Regions from separate parts of the Streptomyces sp. YIM 121038 genome, predicted to be linked through region 1. Evidence: riboswitches for the same ligand, from Rfam matches in the RefSeq annotation. Region 1 holds a riboswitch; each other region holds the start of a gene.
What was found. A riboswitch is a leader RNA that binds a small molecule or an ion and turns the genes downstream of it on or off. The one in region 1 is predicted to bind cobalamin.
Positions count from the first base shown of each region.

Region 1 (4,400 bases):
CCGCCGACGCTGACGCGGCCCTGGAGGTGGCCGCCGGTGAAGTGCGGCACGAGCCCGTTGACGGCACCGAGCAGGGTCGACTTGCCGACTCCGGTCCGCCCGGTGACCAGGCACAGCTCGCCCTCGCCGATGGTCAGGTCGACGTCGCGCAGGGCAGGCTCGGGAGCACCCGCGTAGGTGAGGGTGACGTGCTCGAAGCGGATCACGCGGCGGCCTCCCCCGGTCGGGGCGCGGCGCGCGGCGGTGCGGGCGCGAGCCGGGCGGGCAGCACTCCGGCCAGGGCGGCGAGCGCGGGAAGCGCGGTCACCTCGGGCCAGGCGAGCGGCGAGAGCGAGGGGTAGAGGGAGGCCGCGTCCGTGCGGGAGACGACGTACATCAGCACGCCCGCGGCGAGCCCGGACGCGGCCACGGTCCACTCGGCGCCGTGCCACGGGTCGGGCCGGTACGTGCTGCGCGTGACGCGGCGCCCGCCGAGCACGAACCCGGCCACGGCCAGGGCGAGTCCGGCGAGCAGCAGCGGCGTGCCGAGGTAGGGCGGCGTGCTCGCGCCCAGCGCGCCGTACAGGCCGCCGCACACGCCGAGCAGCCCGGCGATGACCAGCGCGCCGGTGAGCAGCCGGGTGCGCGGGTCGGCGCGCCCGGTGCGGCCGTAGCCGTGCGAGGCCATCGCCGCGGCGAGGGCCAGGGAGCGGTTCATGGCGTCCTCCAGGACGGGGACGACGATGCCGCGCAGCGCGCCGATGCCGCGGTAGCCCTTCTTGACCGTGGAGCCGCGCAGCAGCCGGGCCCTGCGCACCCGCTGCACGCTCTCGACCAGCTGCGGCGCCACGGTGAGCGTGACGACGACGGAGGTGCCGATCTCGTGGAGCGCGCCGGGCAGCGCCTTGAGCATCCGCTTCGGGTTGGCGAGGGCGTTGGCCGCGCCGACGCACACCACCATGGTGGCGAGCCGCAGCCCGTCGTACAGGCCGCCGAGCAGCTGCTCGGCGGCCACGGGTCCGAACAGGCGGATTCCGGCGGCCCATTGGGGCAGCGGCACCTCCGGCAGCGTGACGAGGACGGTGTCGCCCTGGCCGCCGCCGAAGACGATCCGGAAGCCGACGCGCATCACGACGATGAACGCGCCGAGGCTCAGGTACATCCGGAACGCGAGCGCCCACGGCGCGTCGTCGCGCCGCTGGGCGACCACGAAGCCGACCGCGGCCAGGATCAGGACGAGCAGCACCGGGTTGGCGGTGCGGCTCGCCGCGGCGGCCATGCCGAGCGCCCACAGCCACCAGGCACCCGGGTGGACCGACCGGGCGAGACGGGTCACGGCGCACCGCCCGAGGCGCGTCCGCGACGGCGCCGGGCCGTCACTCCCCCGGCGACGGCGAGCGCCACGGCGGCGGCCGCGGCGACGACCGTGCCGGTGGGCACCCCCTCGTCCTTGCTCGCCGACACGGTCCGGGTGTCCTCGCCGCCGGTCCAGTCGGCGGCCTCGCTCGGCTCCGGCGCGGGGCCGGAGCCGGAGCCGGCGGGCGGGGACGGCTCGGTGCGCTTCTTCTCGCCGGAGTCCTTGCCCTTCCGGGCGTCCTCGCCCTTCTTGCCCTTGGCGTCCCGCGCGCCGTCCTTCTCGTTCTTGTGCCCGGGCGGCTTCGCCAGGCCGCCGCCGTCGGCGGGCGGCCGGGCTCCGTTGCCACCACCGGGGCCGGGGCCTCCTCCGGCGGGCGGCTGCACCTGGTCCGGGAGGTCGGGTGTGGTGCCGCGGTCGGGCGCTGCGGGGCCCCGCCCGCCGCCTGTGTGCCCACCTCCGGTGTGCCCGTCGCTGCCCGCTCCCCCGCCGCCACCGCCGCCGGGGGCGGCGGGGCGCCGGGGTGCCACGCGCGGCGCGGGGGCCTCGCCCTGGTCCCGGCCGAAGGAGAACGACCAGCCTTCGAAGCTGCCCTTCGGCGGGGTGCGGTAGGTGGCTCCGTACTGGCTGTAGGTCCAGCGGCCGCCGTTGGAGGCGTGCCAGTACGACCAGTAGGCCTTGGCGGGCGGGGTGTCGACGCAGGGCTCGCGGTCGGCGCCCGGCTTGCCCTCCAGGCGGCAGACGAAGGACTCGCCCCAGCGGTTGGTGCCGGTGACCCGGATGCCCGCGTCCTTGAGCGCGGCGAGGCCGGTCCGCTGGGAGCCGACGGCGCACCGCACGAGGGTGGTCCCGCCGAGTTCCCGGAAGTCCACGACGACGGTGACGCCTTCGCCCGCCTTGCAGAAGCCTCCGTGGCCGCGCCCGGTGTCCACGGCGGCGGCGGGCGTCGCCGGGCCGGGGCCGACGCCGAGTACGGCCGACGCGAGCAACAGCCCGAGCGCGGCGGCGGACGCGCGGATCGCACCGGCCATGCGGATCGCACCGGCCATGTCGAGGGGCCCTTCGGTTGGGGTCGCACGAGGACCCCGCGCCACGGCCGCCGGTGCCGCACGAAAAACCCCTACGCGCGTTCCAGGAAGGAAGCGGCAGGGGGCCGTAGAACCGGTGACGGGCTCTGGGCTCCACGCTGCAGACCATGACAGTGAGAAGCAGTGCACGTGCCACGCTGGGCAGCCCGACTCGCGGTCACGCCGAGGCGTGCCGCACACGGTTGCAGGTCAGTGCCGGAGTCTCACCGGCTTTCCCCAGTCGCGTACGCATTCAGTTGTCCGTGTGCCCGCAGCCGCACGTTTCCGCCACAGCCGGAGCACAGGCATCGTAGGCCCGCCGCCACCGGCCGCGCCAGGGCGGTGAGTTGTGACGCCCGCCACCGAATGGCCTGATCCTTACGGACGATGACATTCCCTCATCGATCACTCGAACGGCCCATGCGGAAACGATCCGCCAGGTGAGACCCCCCGCGTTCGGGCCTCCGGCGCGGGGCGCGGCGGCGATCCTCGGGGCCGACGACCGGGGTCCGGCGGCCGCTCGCGCGGCCGGTCCGGCCCCCTTCTTCCGGCCCTTTCCGGCCCTTTCCTCTTGAGGAGTCCTCTGGTGCGTATCCGTCGCAAGGTGATCGGCGCCCTCGGTTCGGCCGCTCTCGCGCTGACGTCGTTCGGGGTGGTGACCGTCTCCGCGAGCCCGGCGGCCGCCGATCCGTGCGGCTTCTACGAGACGAGTTCCGACGCCTACTACCAGCACTGCACGTCGGACGGCTCCCGTGTGGTGATCAAGGTGAGGGTCGCCCTGGCCCCGGACTACGAGCGGTGCGTCGCGCCCGGCAGGACCTGGCTGGGCTCCGCCGACAAGATCCAGGGCGCTCACTACGTGGGCCGTACCTGCTGACACCGGTCACCGGCGGGGCGCTCACAGGGGGGCGCCCCGCCCGGCCCCGCGGGCGTCAGCCCCAGAACGCCCGGGCCACCGCCGCGCCGGTGACCGCGGCGCCGAGCCCCGCCGCCACACTGGCCGCCGCGTTGGCCGCGGCCAGGAAGCGCGCGCCGGTCTCGGCCAGGCGCAGCGTCTCGTACGAGAAGGTGGAGTACGTGGTCAGCGCCCCGCACAGGCCGGTGCCGACGAGCAGGTGGGCGGAGTTCGGGGCGGCGCCGTAGGTGACGGCGCCGGTGAGGACGCCCAGGACCAGACAGCCCACGACGTTGACCGTGAAGGTGCCCCAGGGGAAGACGGAGTCGTGGCGGCCCTGGACGGCCCGGTCCGTCAGATAGCGCAGGGGCGCGCCGACGGCGGCCCCGGTGAGCACGAGCACCCAGTTCATCGTGGCCTCCCGGAGAGCACGCGGCGGGTCGTCGTCGCGGCCGTCCACACCGCCACGAGCGCCACCGCCGGGGTGGCGGCCAGATAGGCGAGCGCGATCCGGGCGTGGCCGTCCCCGAGCAGCCGCTGGACGTCGACGGCGTACGTGGAGAACGTGGTGAAGCCGCCGAGGACGCCCGTGCCGAAGAAGGGCCGCACCAGGCGGTGGGCGCTCCACGCCTCCGTGACCAGGACCAGGAACACGCCGATCACCGCGCAGCCGAGCGCGTTCACCACCAGCGTGGTCCAGGGGAAGGCGGCCGCCGCGGTGGGCCACAGCAGTCCCGCGCCGTAGCGGGCCGCCGCGCCCGCCGCGCCGCCCGCCGCCACCGCGGCGAGCACGGGTGCCTGGCCGGGTGCCGGTCCCGCGGGCCCGGCGGGCGCCGGGACGTCGATGTCCGGGTCGATGGGTTCGGGCTCGGCGGTCCGGTCGCGCGGTGCTGTCATCCGGTCGTACGTCTCCCACTCGTGCGCCGCCCGGGAGTGTGCGGGCGCGTGTCCTCACAAGCAGGGGCCGTCGGCGGCGTCGTCACCGCGGTTGGGGTACGGCGGGCCCCACCGCCGTACGGCCGTTCCCCGCGTACGCGGCGGCCGTGCCGCCCAGGATAGTCGGCACCGGGCGGACCGGCCGGAAGGGGGCCGTGGGCGTGCCGGG
Region 1 covers NZ_CP030771.1:8,629,843-8,634,242, reverse strand. The annotation lists gene C9F11_RS36070 (ABC transporter ATP-binding protein) at 1-206, opposite strand, end outside; gene C9F11_RS36065 (CbiQ family ECF transporter T component) at 203-1,315, opposite strand; gene C9F11_RS36060 (hypothetical protein) at 1,312-2,382, opposite strand; cobalamin riboswitch at 2,544-2,688, opposite strand; gene C9F11_RS36055 (DUF6355 family natural product biosynthesis protein) at 2,987-3,277, shown strand; gene crcB (fluoride efflux transporter CrcB) at 3,333-3,707, opposite strand; gene C9F11_RS36045 (CrcB family protein) at 3,704-4,192, opposite strand.

Region 2 (4,400 bases), 1.0 Mb from region 1:
CACGGTGGTCTGGATGACGTACACCTGCGTCCCGTCCGGGGACACGGCGATGCCGTTGGGCTGGGGCACCCGGGCCCAGGCGGGGTCGACCCCGCCGTCCGGCGAGACGCGGCCGATGTTCCGCCCGCCCAAGGTCGTGGTGTACACGGTGCCGTCGGCCGCGAGGGCGACGCCGTCGATGCCGCCGAGTCCGGCGGCGTACGTGCTGACCTCGCCGGTGTCCGGGTCCACCAGGAGGAGCTTCGAGGTGGGCAGCGCGTCGCCGGTGAGCGAGTGCACGAGGTCGTTGCCGGTGCCGACCAGGAGGCGGCCGTCCGCACGCACGACGATTCCGCCGTTGGCCCCCACGTCGCCGGTGAGGGGTACGGGGGTGCGGCCCGGCGCGTCGATCCGGTAGACGCGGCCGGTGAAGTAGGCGGTGGCGAACATCCGCCCGCGCTCGTCCACGACGATCGACTCCACCCAGTCGGGGATGCGCGCCACCTGGACCGGCGTACCCCGCCCCGGGGCGGCACAGGCCGGTGCCGCGGACGCGGGGGCGGGTGCGAGCACACCCGCGGCCGCGGCCAGCAGGGCCATCGACGCGATGCCGCGGCCCGGCCCGCGCAAGACTCCGCGCGGCCTCCGGCTCACCTTCAACGTCATCGGTTCTCCTCCGTCGTCGGGTCGTGTGCCGGGCGAAGTATCGGCTCCGGGAGCGGCGAGCACCACCGTCGGGAGGCGTCGGCTTGGGCACACCGGTGGCGGGCGCGGGCGGCGGCGCACGCCGTAGGGTCGGCGTATGCGCATCGTGTCCCTGCTCCCCGCCGCCACCGACATCGTCGCCGAACTCGGCCTGATGGAGGGGCTCGTCGGGCGCACCCACGAGTGCGACTGGCCACCCCGGGAGGTGGCGGGCGTGCCCGTGGTGACCGGTGCCGATCTGGACCAGGACGCCTTGAGCAGCCGTGAGATCTCCGACGCGGTGGGCGGGTCGGCGCACTCCGGGTCCTCGCTGTACTCCCTCGACACCGAGGCCCTCGCGGCCCTGCGCCCCGATGTGGTCCTCACCCAGGACCTGTGCGACGTCTGCGCGGTGTCGTACGAGCGGGTCAGCCGCACCGTGCGGCTCCTGGACGCGGACACCCGCGTCCTGAGCCTGGAGCCGCGCACCCTCGACGACGTGCTGGACTGTCTGGTCACGGTCGGCTCCGTGCTCGGGGTGCGGGGGCGCGCCGCGTCGCGCCGGGACGGACTGCGGGCCCGTCTCGACCGGGTGCGCGCGCTGACCGCGGGGCGTGCGCGGCCCCGGGTGGTCGCGATCGAGTGGCTGGACCCGCTGTGGCCCGCCGGGCACTGGGTGCCCGAGCAGATCTCCGCCGCCGGGGGCGAGGCGCTCCTCGCCGGGCCCGGGGAGCACACCGGGCCCATGACGTGGGACGCGGTGCGGGCGGCCCGGCCCGACGTGCTGCTCGTGCTGCCCTGCGGCTTTCCGCCCGAGCGGACGCTGCGCGAGACGGACCTGCTCACCCGGCTGCCCGGCTGGTCGGAGCTGCCCGCCGTCCGGTCGGGGCGCGTCTGGGTCCTGGACGGGCCCGCGTACTTCAACCGGCCGGGACCGCGCGTGGTCCGCGGGGCGGAGGTGCTGGCCCACGTCCTGCACGGGGTGGGCGCCGGGGCGGCGGTGACCGCGGGCGAGGCGCGCCCGCTGCCCTGACCTGAACGCGCCGCCCCGGCGCGGTGGTTCAGGACACCGCGCGGCGTCGCGGCGGGGTGAAGGCGTACAGGTCGAGGATCTCCGGCCGCGGAGCGACGCCGGGGCCCCCGGCGCGGACCCAGGCGACGATGTCCTCGGTCGCGTCCGCGTCGTTGACCAGGCCGAGCCACACCGGCCGGGCACCGGCCGCCCGGCCCTCGGCGGAGGGCTGGACCACGATGACGTTGGCCTGGTCGCACACGTCCAGGCAGGCGGAGACGCGTACGGGTGCCTCGGCCCGCAGGCGCGCGGTCTGTGCGGCGTGGTCGACGCCGGTCACCTTCGGAGTGCCGCAGCAGCAGTCCCGGCAGACGACGACCCGGCAGGGCGCCGGGCCGGTGGCCGTGTCGTGACTTCCTGCGGTGCCGGACGACTTCCGGGCCTGTCTTGCGGGCATGCCGCGTCCTGCCTCTCTCCGGGGAGATCCGCCCCGGTGTTGTGCGGAGGAGGCGACCGCGTGAGTCTCCTGGCTTACGGGTCGCTGTCCGTCCCGGCCTTCCCACCCCCTGCGGGGCGGTGGCAGGCCGGGACGCGCTCGCCGATCACAGTGGCGGGACCGCGCCGGATTCACACCGGCTTCCTCGGACCGCCGTCGCCTTGTCGCCCGTCATCATTCCATCCGGCGGCCCCGAGCGGCCCGGGGGTCCCGCTCCGGAACCTCGTCAGCCGCCGCACAAGGTCACCGGCAGGGCCTGGACGCTGTTGCTGACGAAGGACGGCAACGGCACCAACTCCGCGCGCGGCACGGCGAGCTCCATGTCCGGGAACCGCCCGAACAGGCCCGGCAGCGCGATGCCCACCTCCAGCCGGGCCAGGGCCGCGCCGAGGCAGTGGTGCGGGCCGTGACCGAAGGAGAGGTGCCTCGGCCGTGGCCGGGCGGTGTCGAACTCGGCGGCGTCGGGGCCGAATCGGTCGGGATCCCGGCCCGCGGCCGCGTACGAGGCCAGGATGGCCTCGCCGCGCGGGATCACCACGTTCCCGACGGGGATGTCGTCGAGGGCGTAGCGCAGCGGGAAGTGCGCGACGGGCGGGTCCCAGCGCAGGGTCTCCTCCACCACGGCGTCCCACGGCCGTTGCCCGGTGGTGACGGCGGCGCGCTGCTCGGGGTGGGTGAGCAGCGCCGCGGTCGCGTTGGTGATCAGGTTGAGGGTGGTGCCGTGGCCCGCGACGAGGACGAGGATCAGGGTGCCGATCAACTCCGGCTCCGAGAGCCGGTCCCCGTCGTCACGCGCGGCGATCAGCTGGCTGGTCAGGTCCTCCCCCGGCCGCTTCCGCCGGTCGGCGACGAGGTCGGCGAGCAGCGCGTGCAGGCGTTGTTGGGTGGTGAGGGTCTCTTCGGGCGGGGTGACGCTGCTGGTCAGGCTGGCGGAGAGGTTCCGGAAGTCGTCGAAGCGCTCGTGGGGCACGCCGAGCAGGTCGCCGATCACCGCCATGGGCAGCGGATAGGCGAAGTGGCGGCGCAGGTCCACGGGATCGGTGCCGCCCTCGGCGAGGCCGTCGAGGAGGCTCTGGGTGACCGCCTCGACGCGGGGCCGCATCGCGGTGACGCGCCGCGCGGTGAAGGCCTGCGTGACCAGCTCGCGCAGTCGGCGGTGCTCCTCTCCGTCGGCGGTGGTCATGCCGCGGTTGGTGACCATGCCGATCAGCGGCCAGCCCTCCGGCACCTCTCCCGCCCGCAACGCGGACCAGTGCGCCGGGTCCTTCGCCGTACGAGGGTCCGCCAGGAGTTCCTGGAGGAGTTGGTGGCGGGTGAGGACCCAGGCGGGCACTCCACCGGGGAGCCGCACGCGCACGGCGGGGCCGATCGCGCGGAGCCTCCGGTTCTCGCCGTGCAGGTCACCGGCGCTCGCGTCGAGGCGGAAGAGAGGGGGTTGGCTGTCCACGGGTCACCTCTGGCTGGGGTCGACGAGGGATCGATCGCGGAGCGTGTGCGGGGACGGGCGTGGCGTGGCACGGGGCGTGCGCCGTGTGCGCCTCACGCGGTGTGTGCCTCGCAGGGTGTGCGCCTTGTACGGCGTACGCGGACACCGTGCGGGGCGGGCGTACGCGGGGCGGCTACTGGATCGTACGGCGCTGCGCGAGCCCGGTGAAGAGCGCGCGCGACGCCTGGCGACGGTCCGTGGGAGCCCGCCCGGCCTGAGATGTGACGGGTGTTCAGCCTGTCGTGGCCGCGGGGTCGGGCTCGGGCTCAGTCTCCGGCTGCGGCTGCGGCTGCGGCTGGGCGCGGTCGGCCGTGGCGCTGGCGACCGTCATCCGCAGCGGGGGCAGGGACGCGACGAAGGTGCCGAGGGCCAGGACGACGCCGAGCACCCCGGCGCCCGCCGTGTCGAGGACGGCGCCGACGGCCAGCGGCCCGATGCCGGTGCCCAGCGCGCTCGCTCCGCTCAGGGAGGCCACCAGGCGTCCGCTCGGGTCGAGGAGCGCGGCGGCCGCGAGGGTCTGTACCAGGACGGCCAGTTGGCAGGCCTGCCACAGGACGGCCGCGACGATGAAGAGCACCGGGTCGTGGGTGAGCACCAGGGCGGCCATCGACAGGGCCTGTGCCGTGATGAAGGCGGCCAGGGACCGCGTACGGCCGAAGCGGCGGGCGGCGGCGGGGCCGAGCACGGCGCCGACGAGGGCCACGACGCCGGAGACGGCGAGGACCACCGACACGGCCGACGGC
Region 2 covers NZ_CP030771.1:9,640,491-9,644,890, reverse strand. The annotation lists gene C9F11_RS40795 (SMP-30/gluconolactonase/LRE family protein) at 1-645, opposite strand, end outside; gene C9F11_RS40790 (cobalamin-binding protein) at 782-1,696, shown strand; gene C9F11_RS40785 ((2Fe-2S) ferredoxin domain-containing protein) at 1,725-2,132, opposite strand; cobalamin riboswitch at 2,195-2,318, opposite strand; gene C9F11_RS40780 (cytochrome P450) at 2,398-3,618, opposite strand; gene C9F11_RS40775 (MFS transporter) at 3,890-4,400, opposite strand, start outside.
Region 2: linked by a shared signal. The riboswitch ahead of C9F11_RS40785 ((2Fe-2S) ferredoxin domain-containing protein) and the one ahead of C9F11_RS36060 (hypothetical protein) in region 1 are both predicted to bind cobalamin.

Region 3 (4,400 bases), 5.7 Mb from region 1:
CCGCGATGAGGGGCTCGGTGATGACCTCCACCGGCGTGCCGTGCGCGTGCGCCCTCCCCTCCTTCAGGACCAGGATCTCGTCGCAGAACATCGCCGCCAGGTTGAGGTCGTGCAGGGCGATCACCGTGGTGACGGGGAGGGCGGCCACCAGGGCGAGGAGGTCCAGCTGGTGGTGGATGTCCAGGTGGTTGGTGGGCTCGTCGAGGAGGAGCTCGCGGGGGGACTGGGCCAGGGCCCGGGCGATGTGGGAGCGCTGGCGTTCGCCGCCGGAGAGGGTGTGCCAGGGCTGGTCCGCGCGGCCGGACAGGCCCGTGCGGGCCAGGGCCTCCGCCACGGCCCGCTCGTCCTCTGTGGTCGACGGCGCCCAGGCGCGGCGGTGCGGCACCCGGCCCAGGCGTACGACGTCCCGCACCGTCAGGTCGACCTGGGTGTCCGCCTGTTGCTCCACCAGGGCGAGACGGCGGGCGACCGCGCGGCGGCCCAGGTCGCGCAGCGGCTCGCCGTCGAGGGTGACCGCCCCGGCGGTGGGGGCCAGGACGCCCGCGAGGAGGCGCAGGAGCGTGGACTTCCCGGAGCCGTTGGGGCCCAGGAGGCCGACCACCGTGCCCGGCCGCGGGGCCAGGGTGACGCCGTCGACGATGAGGCGCCCGCCCGCGGCCCGGGAGACCCGGTCCGCGCTGAGGCCCGCGCCGCCCTCCGCGGGACCTGCCGAAAGCTCCCCCGGAAGGCCCGCCGAAGGCTCCGTCGAAGAACCTGCCGAAGGCTCCGCCCGCGACTCCGCCGCGCTCATCCGACCCTCCTCGTGCGGTAGAGGACCGCCACGAACGCGGGGACGCCGATCAGCGACGTGACCACCCCGACCGGCACCTCCTGCGGGTCCAGGAGCGTACGGGCCAGGGTGTCCACCCAGATGAGGAACACCGCGCCCGTCAGGGCCGTCACCGGCAGCAGGCGGGCGTGGCGCGGACCGACGAGCACACGGGCCGCGTGCGGCAGGGTCAGGCCGACGAAGCCGATGGCCCCGGCCGCGCTGACCAGGGCCGCCGTGAGCAGGGCCGTGGTGCACAGCAGGAGCAGCCGGACCCGGGTGACGTGCACGCCCAGGGCGGCCGCCGCGTCCTGGCCGAAGGCGAACGCGTCGAGGGTGTGGGCCTGGGACAGACAGATCACCAGGGCCACGGCGAGGACCGCCGCGCACACCGCCACGTCCGTCCAGTCCGCGCCGCTCAACGAGCCGAGCAGCCAGAACAGGACGCCGCGCGTCGTCTCCGCGTCCGCGGCCGTCAGGATGACGAAGGAGGTGAGGGAGGAGAAGAGCTGCATGGCCGCGACGCCGGACAGGACCACGCGGTCCGTGGTGGCGCCCAGGGCCTGGCTGAGGAGCAGCACGAAGCCGAACGCGCACAGGGCCCCGGCGAAGGCCCCGCCGGAGACCGACACCGCTCCCCCGCCGACCCCGAGGACCACCACCGCCACCGCGCCCGTGGACGCCCCGGAGGACACCCCGAGGACGAAGGGGTCGGCGAGCGGATTGCGCAGGAGCGACTGGAGGACCGCGCCGCACACGGCGAGGCCCGCCCCGCAGACGCCCGCGAGCAGGGTGCGCGGCATGCGCAGGTTCCACACGATGCCGTCGCGCAGCGGGGTGAGCCGGGCCTCGCCCCAGCCGAGGTGGGCGGCCACCGCCGCCCAGACGTCCGGTACGGAGATGTCGGCCGGGCCGATGGTGACGGCGACGGCCACCGAGAGCGGGAGCGCCACCAGGCCCGCCGCCCACAGCAGGGCCGTGCGCCAGGCGCCGGACCGGAGGCGCGGGCCGCCGCGGGCCCGCTCGCGTGCGGCCGTGCTCACCGCGCCAGGCCGAACGCGCGCAGCCCCGCCGCGACTTGCTCGATGCCGTCGACCGTGCGGATCGTCGGGTTGAGGGCCTGGCCGCTGAGCAGCACGTACCGCTTCTTCTTCACGGCCGTGAGGTTCTTGGTGACGGGGTTGGACTCCAGGAACCTGATCTTCTGGCGGGCGCTCTCGGCCGACTGGGCCTTGCGGGTGAGGTCGCCGATGACGAGGACGTCCGGGTCGCGGTCGGCCACGGTCTCCCAGTTGATCTGGGGCCACTCGGCGCGCGTGTCGGCGAAGACGTTGCGGACGCCGAGGGCGCGGGTGATGACGCCGGGCGCGCCGCAGCAGCCCGCGATGTAGGGCGCCTTGGAGTCGGAGAACCAGTACAGGACGGACGCGTCGGACGCCTTGAGCGTCCGCTTCGCCCTGGTCACGCGGGACTTGAGGTCCGCGACGAGGCGCTCGCCGCGCGCCTGGACGTGGAAGACCCGGGCCAGGTCGCGGATCTCGCCGTAGACGGTGTCCATGGTGAGCGTCTTGGTGCGGGTGCCGTCGCCGTCGCCGCCGTTGTCCTTGCCCGCGCAGTCGGTGGGCGAGACGTAGACGGGGACGCCGAGCTCGGTGAACTTGGCGCGGTCGGCGACGCCGCCCTTGCCGACGGTGTAGAGGAACGACGCGCTGACGAAGTCCGGCTCCTTGGAGAGGACCTTCTCCAGGGACGGGTAGCGGTCGGCGAGGCGCTCGACCTTCGCGTTCTGCTTCTTCAGGCGGGGCAGGACCGGGTCGGTCCAGGTGCCGGTGCCGGCCATGCGGTCGGCGAGGCCGAGGGAGAGCAGGATCTCCGTGGAGCCCTGGTCGAGGGAGACCGCCCGCTTCGGCGGGGCCGTGACCTCGGCCTTCTGGCCGCAGGAGGTGACCGTCACCGGGTAGCCCGCGGCCTTGGCACCGGCGTCCTGCCGCTGCGCGGAGCCGCCGCCGCAGGCGGTGAGCAGGAGCAGGCCGCCCGCCGCGAGCAGCGCGGTCAGACGCGGCCCGGGGGCGGTGCGGGCACCGGGGGCGGCGCTGCGGGGACGGGCGGCCGCGCGGCGTGCGCGAGGGGCAAGAGGGGGCACAGGACTTCCCGGGTCTCATGGCTCATGCGCGGAGCCTGGTCTGCGAAACCCCGCCGCCCGGCGCGCGGTCGGCGGTGCCAGCAGGTCTTCGGACTCGGGTTCGTCCGGGCGGGGCCGCCTTCCCGGATGTCCGTGACATCCAGTGGCCGCTGGTCCCGCCCGTCCCCCTCACCGCTGCGCGTCAGTTCCGGATTCCCACCGGATTCCCTGGCCCGGGTACGGGCGCGACTGGCGTGCGCAAGCTATCACCCCGCCGCGGGCCGGGAGGACGTCACCCCTGCTCGGGGCGTGGTTCGCCGCGGTAGGTGCCGAAGGACCACTTGTTGCCCTCCGGGTCCGCGACAGCGAACTCGCGGCTGCCGTACGGCTGGTCCTCTATCTCGCGGATGACCTTCACGCCCGCCTCCTTGAGGCGGCGGTGGAGGGCGTCGACGTGATCCGTGACGACGTACGCGCCGAACGTCCCCGGCTTGAGGCACCACTCGGCCGACCGCGGGTCGTAGGAGCCGAGCATGACGCCGCCGCCCTCGGGCCAGTCGAGCTGGGCGTGGGCGACGCGGCCGCCGTCCTCGTACACGGCGGTGCGCAGGAAGCCGACGGTGGTGACGAGGAAGTCGATGAGGGCGGGGGCGTCGTGGGCCTGGAAGGTGGGCCAGACGTCGGGGGCGCGGAGGTTCGGGGTGGTCCGAGTGCTCTGTACCGCTTCGTTGGTGTTCATGTCCCTCAGTCTTCGCCGTCGCGGTGCCCCCCGGCTTGGATATTCCGGCACTCCTCGGCCAGCCAGGCGCTCGGGCTCGCGCCCGTGTACTGGCGGAAGTCGCGCACCAGGTGGGAGTGGTCGTAGTAGCCGCAGTCGGCGGCGACGCGGGCGAGGTCGGCGGGCGCGCCCGCGACGACCGCGCGCACGACCCGCGCCTTCGCGTGCTGGAAGCGCATCAGGCGGGCGGCCTGCTTGGGCGGCACGCCGGTCTCGGCGCGGAACAGGGCCGTCAGGCGGCGTTCGCTGAGCGCGACGTGCGCGGCCAGGCCCCGCAGGGTGCCCGCGCCCCGGTGCCGGGCGAGCCAGGCCCAGGCCTCGGCGACCTCGGGGCGCACCGGGGCGAGGCGCCCGGCGTCGGCGGCGCGGCGCGCCAAGTAGGCGTTGAGGCAGGCGAACCGCTCGTCCCAGCCGTCGGCCTCGCACAGCCGCTCGCGGACGTCGGCGGCGATCCGGCCGAGGACGTCCGTGCCGTCGGTGACGAGCCGTCCCGTCAGCTCGGCGGCCGGGAGGCCGAGGAGCGAGCGGGCCGCGAGCGGGTGCACGGCGAGCTGGATGCCCGCCTGGTGCTCGGGCTGCACGACGTACGCCGGGCTCTGGTGCAGCCCGCCCACGACGATGTCGGTGCGCACGGCGTCGGGCCCGGTGGCCTGCTCGGCGGTGGAGCCGGTGACGACGGGCCCGTCGAGCGA
Region 3 covers NZ_CP030771.1:2,970,022-2,974,421, forward strand. The annotation lists gene C9F11_RS12440 (ABC transporter ATP-binding protein) at 1-790, opposite strand, end outside; gene C9F11_RS12445 (iron chelate uptake ABC transporter family permease subunit) at 787-1,782, opposite strand; gene C9F11_RS12450 (ABC transporter substrate-binding protein) at 1,848-2,864, opposite strand; cobalamin riboswitch at 3,013-3,199, opposite strand; gene C9F11_RS12455 (VOC family protein) at 3,223-3,669, opposite strand; gene C9F11_RS12460 (helix-turn-helix domain-containing protein) at 3,675-4,400, opposite strand, start outside.
Region 3: linked by a shared signal. The riboswitch ahead of C9F11_RS12450 (ABC transporter substrate-binding protein) and the one ahead of C9F11_RS36060 (hypothetical protein) in region 1 are both predicted to bind cobalamin.

Region 4 (4,400 bases), 250 kb from region 1:
TCGCGACCCGGGCGACGGGGTGCAGCGCGGCGTACTCCAGCGGCGCCGAGGGGTCGATGGACACGCCGAGGGGCGCGGGCTCGGCGCCCGCGCGCACCAGGAGGTCGCCCACGGCGGCGATCATCGCGCCGTTGTCGGTGCACAGGCCCAGCGGCGGGACGCGCAGGGTGATCCCCGCGGCCCGGCAGCGCTCCTCGGCGAGGGCCCGCACCCGGGAGTTGGCGGCGACGCCGCCGACGACCACGAGGGTGCCCACGCCGTGCGCGGCGCAGGCCGCGACGGCCTTGCGGGTCAGGACGTCGGCGATGGCCTCCTGGAGCGCGGCGGCCCCGTCGGCGACCGGCAGTTCGCGGCCCCGGTGGCTCTCGGCCCAGCGGGCCGCGGCGGTCTTCAGACCGGAGAACGAGAAGGCGTACGGGTCGTCGCGCGGCCCGGTCAGGGGGCGCGGGAAGGCCACCGCGTCCGGCGAGCCCGCGCGGGCCGCGCGGTCGACGGCGGGACCGCCCGGGTAGGGCAGCCCGAAGACGCGGGCCACCTTGTCGAAGCACTCCCCCGCGGCGTCGTCCAGGGTGTCGCCCAGGTGGGTGATGGGGTCCCGGGCGAGGTCGCGCACGAGCAGCAGCGAGGTGTGGCCGCCGGAGACGATGAGGACCACGCACGGGTCGGGCAGCGGCCCGTGCTCCAGGGTGTCGGCGGCGACGTGCCCGGCCAGGTGGTGCACGCCGTACAGCGGTACGTCGAGCGCGTACGCGAGGCCCTTCGCCCCGGCGAGGCCGACCTGGAGGGCGCCGGAGAGCCCCGGCCCGGTCGTCACGGCCACGGCGCCGATGTCGCCGAGCCGCAGCCCCGCCCGGTCGAGGGCGCGGCGGACCACCGGGTTCAGCGCGTGCACGTGGGCGCGGGCGGCGATCTCGGGGACGACGCCGCCGAAGCGGGCGTGCTCGTCCATGCTGGACGCGACGGCGTGCCCGAGCAGCCGCCCGTCCCGCACGAGACCTGCCCCGGTCTCGTCGCACGAAGACTCGATCCCCAGAACGATCCGAGGGGGTGCCATGCGTGTACTCCCGCTTCTTCCGCGTGCCGACCGGCCCGGCTACTGCATCACCATAGTAATTGCAAGCAATGTGCAGTAAGCCGCGCCCACCGTCTTCCCCCCTCCCCCGGACAGGGGTTCATCACATACGCTTGCGGCGCGACTGGTTCGTCCTGCCCGCCAGGCAGTGGCGTCGTAAGAGGGAACCCGGTGGAAATCCGGGACTGCCCCGCAGCGGTGAGTGGGAACGACCGCCGTCATACGCACTGGGTCCGGCACGGACCCGGGAAGCGACGGCCAGTAGGTGACCTCCTCGGAGGTCTCGCCCGCGAGTCCGAAGACCTGCCCGTTGCCCGTGCGCGCCCCGGCGTGCGCGGCTCACCGGTGACCTCGTGGGCGGGTCGGCGTACACATCGGGCACAGGCGCGCGGCCATCGACGGCCGTGGCCGGTCGGCCGGTCTGTTCCTCCTTCGCGCTCCCGATCGTCCCGGGACCCACACGACATTGCTCGCGAAGGAGAGTTCTGTGACAGACAAGTCCGCAGCCGCGGCGGCACGGGCCACCGTGTACGGCTACCCCCGTCAGGGCGCAGACCGGGAGTTGAAGAAGGCCGTCGAGGGCTACTGGAAGGGCCGCGTCAGCGCTGCGGGCCTGCGGGAGACGGCGGCCCTGCTGCGCCGCACGAACTGGGAGCAGCTCGCGGACGCCGGTGTCCACGAGGTCCCGACCGGCGACTTCTCGTACTACGACCACGTCCTGGACACCAGCGTGATGGTCGGGGCGATCCCCGCCCGGCACCGCGCCGCCGTCGCGGCGGACCCGCTGGCCGGCTACTTCGCTATGGCCCGGGGCACCGCGGAGGTGGCGCCCCTGGAAATGACCAAGTGGTTCGACACCAACTACCACTACCTGGTGCCGGAGCTGGGCCCGGACACCGTCTTCGCGGCGGACGCGACGAAGCAGGTCGCCGAGGTGAAGGAGGCGCTCGCGCTCGGCCTCGCCGCGCGCCCCGTGCTCGTCGGCCCGGTCACCTATCTGCTGCTCGCCAAGCCCGCGCCGGACGTCGACCCGGGATTCGAGCCGCTGACCCTCCTGGACCGGCTGCTTCCCGTGTACGCGGAGGTCCTCGCCGACCTGCGGGCGGCGGGCGCCGCCTGGGTGCAGCTGGACGAACCCGCGCTCGTGCAGGACCGCACGCCCGCCGACCTGAACGCGGCGGCCCGCGCCTACCGCGACCTGGGCGCGCTCGACGACCGCCCGAAGCTGCTCGTCGCCTCCTACTTCGACCGGCTCGGCGAGGCGCTCCCGGTGCTCGCCAAGGCGCCCGTGGACGGACTGGCCGTCGACTTCACGGGGCCCGCCGCCGCCAACCTGGACGACCTCGCGCGGGCGGGCGGCCTACCCGGCAAGCGCCTGGTCGCGGGTGTCGTCGACGGGCGCAACATCTGGATCAACAACCTGGAGAAGTCCCTCAGCACCCTCGGCACCCTGCTCGGGCTCGCCGACCGCGTGGACGTCGCCGCCTCCTGCTCCCTGCTGCACGTGCCGCTGGACGCCGCCGTCGAGCGCGACATCGACCCGCAGGTCGCCCGCTGGCTCGCCTTCGCCCGGCAGAAGACGACCGAGCTGGTCACCCTGGCCCGCGGTCTGTCCCAGGGCCCGGACACCATCGCCGCCGAACTCGCCGCGAACCGCGCCGACCTGGCGTCGCGCGCGGGCTCCGCGCTCACCCACGACCCGGCGGTGCGGGCCCGCGCCGCCGCCGCGACCGCCGCCGACGCCCGGCGCGCGCAGCCCTACCCCGAGCGGGCCGCCGCCCAGCGCGCGAGCCTGGGCCTGCCGCTGCTCCCGACGACCACCATCGGCTCGTTCCCGCAGACCACCGAGTTGCGGGCGGCCCGCGCCGATCTGCGCGCGGGCCGCATCGACGCGGCCCGGTACGAGGAGCGCATCGAGTCCGAGATCCAGGCGGTGCTCTCCTTCCAGGAGAAGGCGGGCATCGACGTCCTGGTGCACGGCGAGCCCGAGCGCAACGACATGGTCCAGTACTTCGCCGAGCAGCTCACCGGCTATCTGGCGACCCGGCACGGCTGGGTCCAGTCGTACGGCACGCGCTATGTGCGGCCGCCGGTGCTCGCCGGTGACATCTCGCGCCCGGAGCCGATGACGGTGCGCTGGACCGCGTACGCGAACGCGCTCACCGACCGGCCCGTCAAGGGCATGCTGACCGGCCCGGTGACGATGCTCGCGTGGTCGTTCGTCCGTGACGACCAGCCGCTCGGCGACACCGCGCGCCAGGTGGCGCTCGCCCTGCGCGACGAGGTGAACGACCTGGAGGCGGCGGGCACGTCGGTGATCCAGGTCGACGAGCCCGCGCTGCGCGAGACCCTGCCGCTGCGCGCCGCGGACCGGGCCGCGTACCTGCGGTGGGCGACGGAGTCCTTCCGGCTCACCACGAGCGGCGTGCGGCCCGAGACGCAGATCCACACCCACATGTGCTACGCGGAGTTCGGCGACGTCCTCCAGGCCATCGACGACCTCGACGCGGACGTCATCAGCCTGGAGGCGGCCCGCTCGCACATGCAGGTCGCGGACGAGCTGGCCGCCGCGGGCTATCCGCGCGAGGTGGGCCCCGGCGTGTACGACATCCACTCGCCGCGGGTGCCGGGCGCCGACGAGGCGGCCGCCCTGCTGCGCAAGGGACTTGAGGCCATCCCGGCCGGGCGGCTGTGGGTCAACCCGGACTGCGGCCTGAAGACGCGCGGCTGGCCGGAGACCCGGGCGTCCCTGGAGAACCTGGTCGCCGCCGCGCGGCAGGTCCGGGCGGAGCTGACGGCGCGGGAGTCCTGACGGACGGCGGCCGGTGGCCGGGGCCTCCCCCGGTCACCGGCCGTGCTCAGCGCGCGCTCGCCCCGACGACCTCGGCCACGAGGGCGCGCGCGTGCTCCGGTGACAGGCCGTCCGGCCGGAACAGGATCCGGAAGACGAGCGGCGCGACCACGTGGTCCATGACGGCCTCGCGCTCCGGCAGCCCCCGCTCGCCCCGCTCGGCGGCGCGGGCCAGAAGCAGGTCGACGTGCTCGGCGGAGTAGTCCGAGCAGCGGCTCGCGTTGCCGCTCTCGGGGTCGCCGAGGAGCGCGTCGCGCAGATAGGCGCGGCCCGGCGCCGACGACATCTCCTCCAGGAAGTGCTCGGCCCACGCCGTCAGGTCGGCGCGGAAGCCGCCGTGGTCCGCGGGGTCCGCCTCGGGCCGCAGCCGCTCGACCGCGACGTCCGACAGGAGTTCCTGGAGGTCGCCCCAGCGGCGGTAGACCGTGGACGGCGTGACCCCGGCCCGCGCCGCGACCAGCGGGACGGTCAGCGCCG
Region 4 covers NZ_CP030771.1:8,876,714-8,881,113, reverse strand. The annotation lists gene tsaD (tRNA (adenosine(37)-N6)-threonylcarbamoyltransferase complex transferase subunit TsaD) at 1-1,054, opposite strand, end outside; cobalamin riboswitch at 1,181-1,398, shown strand; gene metE (5-methyltetrahydropteroyltriglutamate--homocysteine S-methyltransferase) at 1,560-3,884, shown strand; gene C9F11_RS36965 (TetR/AcrR family transcriptional regulator) at 3,931-4,400, opposite strand, start outside.
Region 4: linked by a shared signal. The riboswitch ahead of metE (5-methyltetrahydropteroyltriglutamate--homocysteine S-methyltransferase) and the one ahead of C9F11_RS36060 (hypothetical protein) in region 1 are both predicted to bind cobalamin.